DNA from 4 places in the Variovorax nivicola genome. Region 1 is predicted to be linked to each of the others. Evidence: predicted binding sites of a transcription regulator. Region 1 holds the regulator's gene; each other region holds the start of a gene.
The links. Region 1 encodes sigma-54, which starts transcription at its own class of promoters, with help from an activator protein. Its sites were predicted from a motif close to TGGCANGNAANCTGCTTT; they were not measured.
Positions count from the first base shown of each region.

Region 2: a site for sigma-54 is predicted at 881-898, ahead of ACSFBF_RS16530 (transglutaminase family protein). Genes of this name have one in related genera too.
Region 3: a site for sigma-54 is predicted at 1,208-1,225, ahead of atzF (allophanate hydrolase). Genes of this name have one in related genera too.
Region 4: a site for sigma-54 is predicted at 1,392-1,409, ahead of ACSFBF_RS10800 (pilin). Genes of this name have one in related genera too.

Region 1 is NZ_JBPJZK010000010.1:175,173-177,372, reverse strand. It holds gene lptB (LPS export ABC transporter ATP-binding protein) at 1-141, shown strand, start outside; gene rpoN (RNA polymerase factor sigma-54) at 159-1,760, shown strand; gene ACSFBF_RS30405 (phospholipase D family protein) at 1,771-2,200, shown strand, end outside.
Region 2 is NZ_JBPJZK010000003.1:808,478-810,677, reverse strand. It holds gene ACSFBF_RS16535 (DNA internalization-related competence protein ComEC/Rec2) at 1-830, opposite strand, end outside; gene ACSFBF_RS16530 (transglutaminase family protein) at 972-2,200, shown strand, end outside.
Region 3 is NZ_JBPJZK010000006.1:254,109-256,308, forward strand. It holds gene atzF (allophanate hydrolase) at 1-1,179, opposite strand, end outside; gene ACSFBF_RS24840 (M48 family metallopeptidase) at 1,394-2,200, opposite strand, start outside.
Region 4 is NZ_JBPJZK010000002.1:469,565-471,764, forward strand. It holds gene ACSFBF_RS10790 (hypothetical protein) at 1-407, shown strand, start outside; gene ACSFBF_RS10795 (hypothetical protein) at 446-802, shown strand; gene ACSFBF_RS10800 (pilin) at 811-1,332, opposite strand; gene ACSFBF_RS10805 (ATP-binding protein) at 1,555-2,200, opposite strand, start outside.

The sequences.
Region 1 (2,200 bases):
AACGTGCGTGAAACGCTGGGCATCTGCGATCACGCGTTCATCATCAGCGACGGGCATGTGCTGGCACAAGGCACACCCTCGGAGATCGTCGACAACGCCGAAGTACGCAGGGTGTACTTGGGCGAACACTTCCGCATGTAAGGGCGGGAGCGGTTCCCATGAAGCAAGGGCTATCCCTTCGCGTCTCGCAGCATCTGGCGCTGACGCCGCAGCTGCAGCAGTCGATCAGGCTGCTCCAACTCTCCACGCTCGAACTGAGCCAGGAGGTGGAGCAGATGCTCGACGAGAACCCGTTCCTCGAGCGCACCGCGGAAGAAGCGGCGCGCGAGGAGTTCGGGCTCGACACGGCCGATGCCCCGGTACCGCGCGATGACGGCGGTGATAGCGGCGACGGCGAGAGCGACTTCGCTTCGCCCGCCGCCAGCGCGTCCACTGCTTCCACCGAAACCAGCACCACCACCACGGCCGACACCGACGGCCCCGCCGCCGAAATCGCCGAGCGCGAGCCCGACTGGGAAGGCGACGGCACCGTCGACATGGCGCCCGACGACAGCGAATGGGGCAGCGACGCGCCTGCGCGCCAGAACAACCTGGGCGACGACGAACGCGCCGACGCCACCGAACTCGCGCGCAGCCAGGAATCGCTGCAGTCCTTCCTGCACCGCCAGGCGCTGAGCCTGCGCCTGAACGAAAACGACAGCGCCGCGCTGCGCTTTCTCATCGAATCGCTCAACGACGACGGCTACCTCGAAGACTCGCTGCCCGCGCTGGCCTCGGGCCTGGCCGGCGACGACAACGACCAGTTCGACGACCTCGTGCACCACTTTCAGGTGGCGCTCGGCCTGCTGCAGAGCCTGGAGCCCGCCGGCGTCGGCGCGCGCGACCTAGGCGAATGCCTGGGCATCCAGCTGCGCGCCCTGGCCCGCGAGGACGAGACCGAGCAAGAGGAGCTGGTCCGCAAGATCGCCATTGCCATCTGCAAGCAGCCAATGGAGCTGCTTGCGCGCCGCGACTTCAAGCGCCTGGCCACGCTCACCCGCAGCAATGAGGAACTGGTGCGCTCGGCGCTGCAGATCATTGCGCGGCTCGAGCCCAAGCCGGGCCGGCGCTTCGTGGACGTCGAGCGCAACATCGTCATTCCCGACGTGATCGTCACCAAGACGGGCCGCGGCACCAACGTGAAGTTCCGCGTCATGCTGAACCCCGAGGTCATGCCACGCCTGCGCGTGCACGACATCTACGCCGGCGCGCTCAAGTCGCACAAGGGCGAAGGCAGTCAGGCGCTGTCGCAGCGGCTGCAGGAGGCGCGCTGGTTCATCAAGAACATCCAGCAGCGCTTCGACACCATCCTGCGCGTGAGCAACGCCATCGTCGAGCGGCAGAAGAGCTACTTCGTGCACGGCGAACTCGCGATGCGGCCGCTGGTGCTGCGCGAGATTGCCGACGAACTGGGCCTGCACGAATCGACCATCTCGCGCGTGACCACCGCCAAGTACATGGCCACGCCCTTCGGCACGGTCGAGCTCAAGTACTTCTTCGGCTCGGCACTGGGTACCGAGACCGGCGGCAATGCGTCGAGCACCGCGGTGCGCGCGCTGATCAAGCAGTTCGTCAGCTCGGAGAGCATCAAGAAGCCGCTGTCGGACAGCCAGATCTCCGAGATGCTGAAGGAGCAGGGCATCGAGTGCGCGCGCCGCACCGTGGCCAAGTACCGCGAGGCGCTGCGCATCGCGCCCGCCAACCTTCGCAAGGCCCTGTAGAAAGCCACCGATGACCCGTCGCCTGCTGTCGCTTTCGCGTTGTGGGCACTGGGTTTTCGTCATGGCGGCGGTCTTGCTGTTCGCCGGCTGCGCCACATTGCCCGACGAGGCGCCGCGACCGCCCACCAAGGCCATGGCCGTCTCGGCCGACACCGCCCTCGGCAAGATCGCGCTGGCCTCGCAGCCCGACCCCGACCTGAGCGGCTTCCGCCTCATGCCCGGCGGCGACTTCGCCTTCGACACCCGCATCCAGCTGGCCCGCCGCGCGCAGCGCACGCTCGACGTGCAGTACTACCAGATCGAGAACGACGAGACCGGCCGCTACCTGCTGCGCACCCTGCGCGACGCCGCCCAGCGCGGCGTGCGCGTGCGGCTGCTGATGGACGACCTCTACACCGCCGGCGAAGACGAGCTGCTGCTCGGCCTCGCCGCCACGCCCA
Region 2 (2,200 bases), on a different contig from region 1:
CGGAACACATCCCAGCCCGAGCGGTCGATGGCGCTCTGGTCGCCGGTGACCAGCGCTGCGATCACGCCCGCCTGGGCGCGGTCGGGCACGCGCTCGAAGATGGCGTCGCGCACGGCCTCGCGTGCGCGCTCGATGGGGTGCCGCCACGTGCTTGCCACCAGCACGGGCGCCGCATCGCGCGCGCCGGTTCGCACGTAGCCGCTCGCATGCAGGCCCTGCTCCCACATCCAGAGTTCGCTGTCGAAGCCATGGGGATTGCGGCTGCCGTGCGGCGCCTTGAGGCGCACCGTCAGACGCCATCGCTCGCCGGCGTGCAAGGTGCCGACGGTGCTGGTCGGCGGCGTGCGGCGTTCGGAAGCGCGGCTCCACAAGCCCGAGCCTTCGGAATACCAGCCGAGTGCAATGCGATCGGGCACGGCGGGCCGCCCCTGTGCATCCGGATCGGCCCAACCCGCGGACTCGACATCCAGGCGGAACTGCGTTCCAGCTTCGTTACGCTGGGGCATCTCCGACACGACGCCCGTGACCTGCAGGTCGCGCCCTTCGAGTGCCGGATCGAGCGCGCCGTTCGCGTAGACCGTCACGCGCCATCCCGCGAGCCCTGCGCCGGCCATCGCGCCGCATAGCAAGGCGACGAGCATTGGCACCCTGCCCGGCATGCATCGCCAACACAGGCCACCTGCGGCCGCGAACAGCAATCCGACGTACGCCCACGCCGGCCAAAGCACCGCCTGCTGCAGTTGCAAGACGGCTCCCAGCAGCGAACCACCCAGCGCCGCGAACCCCCACTCTGCGCCCACGGCGCCACCAGACGCACGAAACGGCGTCAACGAAAAACTCCCGAACCCATGATGCAAACCCTCCCCAAAGTCACGCTCAGTGGCGCGTTAATTGCTTGGCATCTGGGCTAGTATGCGTCTCACAAGAGACATCTTTTCGATGCAATCTCGCAGTACTGCACACAAAAACGCATGTCCATTCACGCCGCTCTCCACCACGTCACCCACTACAAATACGACCGCCTGGTGCAGTTGGGCCCACAGGTCGTGCGCTTGCGTCCCGCGCCGCATTGCCGCAGCAACGTCATCTCGTATTCGCTGCGGGTCGAGCCGGCCGAGCACTTCGTCAACTGGATGCAGGACCCGTTCGCCAACTACCAGGCGCGGCTGGTGTTCCCCGAGAAGACGCGCGAATTCAAGGTCACGGTCGACCTCGTGGTCGAGATGGCGGTCTACAACCCCTTCGACTTCTTCCTCGAGCCGCAGGCCGAGAACTTTCCTTTCAAGTACACGGCGTCGCAGGCCGAAGAACTCGCGCCCTACCTCGTCACCGAAACGCCCACGCCGCTGCTGCAGGCCTACCTCGACAAGATCGATCGCAAAGAGCAGCGCACCATCGACTTCCTGGTTGGCATCAACCAACAGGTCCAGCAAGACGTCAACTACCTCATTCGCATGGAGCCCGGCGTGCAGACGCCGGAAGAAACGCTCTCCAGCGGCAGCGGCTCATGCCGCGACTCGGGCTGGCTGCTGGTGCAGCTGCTGCGCCACTGCGGGCTGGCCGCGCGTTTCGTCTCGGGCTACCTGATCCAGCTCACGCCCGACGTGAAGGCGCTCGACGGCCCGAGCGGCACCACGGTCGACTTCACCGACCTGCACGCCTGGTGCGAGGTGTTCCTGCCCGGCGCAGGATGGATCGGCCTAGACGCCACCTCGGGCCTGCTGGCCGGTGAAGGCCACATTCCGCTGGCCTGCACGCCCACGCCTTCGAGCGCAGCGCCCATCGAGGGCGGTGTCGACGAATCCGAGGTCGAGTTCGGCCACGAGATGAAGGTCACGCGCATCTACGAATCGCCGCGCGTCACCAAGCCCTACACCGAAGAGCAGTGGTCCGAAGTGCTGGCCCTGGGCGATGCCGTCGACGCGCGCCTGAAGGCCGGCGACGTGCGCCTCACCATGGGCGGCGAGCCGACCTACGTGGCCACCAGCGACCGCGACGCGCCCGAATGGAACACCGACGCTCTCGGCCCCACCAAGCGCGGCTATGCAACCGAGCTCGTGCACAAGCTGCGCGCCGAGTACGGCAAGGGCGGCTTCCTGCATTTCGGCCAGGGTAAGTGGTACCCGGGCGAGCAGCTGCCGCGCTGGGCGCTGTCGATCTTCTGGCGCGCCGACGGCCAGACGCTGTGGCACGACCCCGA
Region 3 (2,200 bases), on a different contig from region 1:
GATGCCGAACGGCAGGCCGTCCGGGCGCAGGCTGCTGGGCACGGAGAGCGCGGCGTAGTCGAGCAGGTTGACGAAGTTGGTGTACGCGCCGAGGTTGCGGTTCAGCACCACCGGATCGGCGCGCATCTGCTCGCGCGTGTAGTGCGTGGGCGCGGTGGGCACGAGCAGCACGTCGATGTCGCGCCACATCGGCTCGACCTGCTGCGCGATGGCGCGCAGCCGCGTCTGGGCTTCGAACACGTCGGCGGCGCTGTAGCTGCGGCCACTCGCGAGGATGCCGCGCACGGGCTCGATCACCTCGTCGCCGTGCGCGTCGAAGAACTCGCGCACCGCGGCGTAGCGTTCGGCGACCAGCGCGCTTTCATAGAGCAGCGCGGCGGCCTCGGCGAGCGGGGCGTAGGAAATGGTGACTGGCGAGCCGCCCATGGCCAGCAGGCGCGCGGTCGCGTCGTTGAACGCCTGTTCAGCGTCGTCGTCGCCGAAGAAGCTCAGCTTGTCGGGCACGCCGAAGCGGAAGTGCGCGGGCAGCGGCTTGCGGCGCAGGGCCAGGTCGCGCGAATACGGGTCGCGCGCGTCGTGGCCTGCGGCGGCGAGCAGCACGTCGACCGCTGTGGCGACGGTACGCGCGAAGATCGAGACGCAGTCGGCGCTCTGCGCCGCGGGCACCACGCCGAAGGTGCTCAGCAGGCCGCGCGAAGGCTTCAAGCCGACGATGTTGTTGAGCCCGGCCGGCACCCGGCCTGAGCCGGCGGTGTCGGTGCCCAGCGCGAAGTCGACTTCGCCGGCCGCCACCACGTAAGCCGAGCCCGAGCTGGAGCCGCCCGAGACATAGCGCGCATCGAAGGCGTTCGGCACCTCGCCGTACGGCGAGCGCGTGCCGTTCAGGCCGCAGGCGAACTGGTCGAGGTTGGTCTTGCCGGCCAGCGATGCACCGGCTTCGAGCAAGCGCTGCACCACGGCTGCGTGGACTGTGGGGAGGCGGTCGAAGGCCGGGCAGGCGGCCGTGGTGGGCGCGCCGGCCACGTCGATGTTGTCCTTGACCGCGAAGCTCAGTCCGGCGAGCGGCAGGGCGAAACCCAGGGCCTTGCCAGCCGCTGCGTCCGCCACGGGGGCCGCGAATTTCGCGATCCAGGCGGCGGCGGGCGATCCGCTTTCTCCGTTTACTTCATGCACCATCATTAGGCATCCAAACATGTGTACAAGTTGAGATGCAAGCGGCGTGCCAGCGGAAACGCGGTGTGGCGCGGATCGGAAACGTGTCGGGGATTGGCTCCCTCTCCCCTCGGGGAGAGGGTTGGGGTGAGGGCAGGTGCGGACGATGAAGCGCGGCTCTTATCTAGAGGCCGTCACCCTCACCCCCGCCCTCTCCCCAAGGGGAGAGGGAGCAAGAAACTCAGCTCTTGTTAGCGTCGCGGTAGAGCTTCTCGACCTTGGGCAGATTCGCTTCCAGCTTGGTGATGCGATCCGGCCCACTCGGGTGCGTCGAGAGAAAGTTCAGGCTGCCCTGATTCTTCGACGCCGCGGCCATCTTCTGCCACAGCGACACCGAAGCCTTCGGGTCATAGCCCGCACGCGCCGCGAGTTCGAGCCCCACGAGATCGGCCTCGGACTCGTCGCTACGGCTGAACTTGAGCGTGATGAGCTGTGTGCCGGCGCGCGCCGCCAGGTCGCCCACCTGCCCCCAGCCGAGCAACTGCGCACCGATGGAAAGCGCCGCGCCCGTGCCCGCGCTCTTTGCCATGCGGGCGCGCGCATGTTCGCGCAGCGCGTGGGCCATTTCGTGGCCCATGACCATCGCGACCTCGTCGTCGGTGAGCTTGAGCTGTTCGAGGATGCCGGTGAAGAAAGCGATCTTGCCGCCGGGCATGCAGAAGGCGTTGATCTGCTTGCTGCCGATCAGGTTGACCTCCCACTTCCAGTCGCGGGCGCGCGAGTTCCACGGCGTGGCGAAAGGAATGAGGCGCTTGGCGATGGCGCGCAGACGCTGCAGCTGCGGGTTGCTGTCGCCCGCGAGCGCGTTCTTGGCGCGTGCCTGTTCGAGCAACTGGCCGTATTGCTGCACGCCGGCCGCCTCTATCTTGTCAGCCGGCACGAGGTTGCGCGCCACCGAGGCATTGCCGACATCGACCTGCGCCAATGCCGGTGCGCTCAGGGCCGCGCCGGCGGCGGCCAGAAGAAAGGCCCGCCGGGGATTCCACGT
Region 4 (2,200 bases), on a different contig from region 1:
GGCGTCGCGTGTCCGACGGCACTATCGCCAAGCACAAGGAAGACGCGCGGGGACGGGCGATGCTCGCCTTTGCGCAGATCGCCGGCCTGATCAAGCTCGATCTGTCTGACGAAGACCTGCACATGATCGTGAAGGCCGACAGCGGCGATGCGAACGCTCAGGCCGATGTCGGCGAGATGTTCTTCGTCGCGGGCCGATTCGATGCGGCGGTCTACTGGCTCGATCTGGCGGCCGCGCAAGGTAATGCCGACGCCATGCAGTGGCTCGGCAACTGCCATGCATCGGGCCTGGGCGTGCCGAAGGACGACAGCCTCGCGATCATGTGGATCGCCAAGGCGGCTTCGCTGGGGCATCCGGTGGCCTGCCAGCAGATTCAAGGCATGAGGGCGGGATGCGGCGAGCCGTAGCTGTGCGCTCGTCCGTTCGGATCGCCTGTTCCGCTCTCATGCTCGTGGTGCTGGCAGGTTGTGGGGATTCGCATGTGCCGGACGACGAGTCGGCCGACTTCGGTGCAAGCGTCGTGGCTCGCTACGTGATCGTCGCGCAGCAGAAATGCAATACAGCGGGAACGCCTGATCTCTATGAATGCGCCGAAGCGCCATCGTCGGCAACAGGCGAGCGACTGGCGGCTCGCACGGCGCTCGACGTGTATCAGATCTTTCAGCGCTGCTGTTACGAGACTGCGGGTGCGGGAAAGTGCGAGGCGCTGATGGAAACCGCATATCTGAAGGCCAAAGCGCAGGAATTTCGTCATCCGGGAGCAGACGTCAAAAAGCCGCCCGAGGGCGGCTTTTCTCCGTGAGATGCGTATCAGGTACGGCAGTTTGCGGGGACGTACTTGTCCTTGATCGAACCCTTCTTGGCTTGCGCAGCCGCATTGGCGGTGGTGCTGCCCGTCGATGCGCAGATCCAGGTGATGGAGCCACTTGACGGAATGGTCGAAGCGGTTGACGTGCCAGCCAGCGCAGTACCGCTGGCCGTCGAACCATCCACGGGAACCAGCGTCAGCGTGGCGCCACTGTCGATTGAGCTGTCATAGGTGATCGTGATCGTACCGGTGGTCTGATCTATGGCGACGCTTGCGACATTCTTCGTTGCGCCTGGAGCAGTCCAGCCGGAACTAAAGGGAGCGCCATTGGCGGCATTCTCGGAAATTGCGGTCTTGGCCGAATCTGCGAGCGACAGGCCTTCGGTGACCTTGGCACGCACCGTGTAGTCCTGATAAGCAGGCAGCGCCACGGCAGCCAGAATGCCGATGATCGCCACGACGATCATCAACTCGATGAGGGTGAAACCCTTTTGCACATTGCGTGCGAAGGAACGATGGTTCATTGTGAAACTCCTGCGGTTGAGAAAGTGCGCCCGGAAAAATTCACCGGGACGTGCTTCTTTCTGCAGTCCGCATGCCACCCGTCTTGCGGTGGTTCATGCGTGTTTCAACAGGTGTTTCAGGAGGTAAAGGCGCGGACCCGTTCGTGCCGCTTCGTTATGACGCGCGGCGGCGCGTGCCATGGCATCTGAAGGGTGGTGTCATTGCGCGTGCGCCAGCTTTGCTCAGTGCGCCGCTAACGCCAGCCGTTGCGCCTCGAGCGCCAGCGGCACGCGAACCTGCGCAACAAGACCATGTGAGCCCGACTTCAGCACCACGTCGCCGCCGTGCGCGCGCGCGATGGAGCGGCACACAGCCAGACCAAGTCCGCTGCCCGCAGAGCGCGAGGAGCGAGCCTGCGCAGTGCGATAGAACGGCTTGAACACCTGCTCGATTTCGTTGGCGGGCAGCCCCGGTCCACGGTCGCCGATCTCGACCACGGCGTCGTGCCCGTCGGTGAGCAGGCGCACGCGAGCCAGGAGCCCATACTTGACGGCGTTCTCGATCAGGTTGTCGAGCACGCGGCGCATGCCGATCGGGTCGACCTCCACCTGCGCGCTCTCGACGCGTCGCAACTGCACGTTCTTGCCAACGAAGATGGCCTGCTCGACCACGTCTTCGACGAGGCTCGAGAGGTCCATGCGCTCGCGCGCACTCACCACCGAGGCATCGCGGATGAAGCTGAGCACGGAGCCGATCATCAGCTCCATCTCCTGGACGTCTTCGAGCATGCCGGCGCGCACGTCGTCGGGCACGTCCTCGATGCGAAAGCGCAGCCGCGTGAGGGGCGTGCGCAGGTCGTGGCTGATGGCGCCGATCATCACCGTGCGG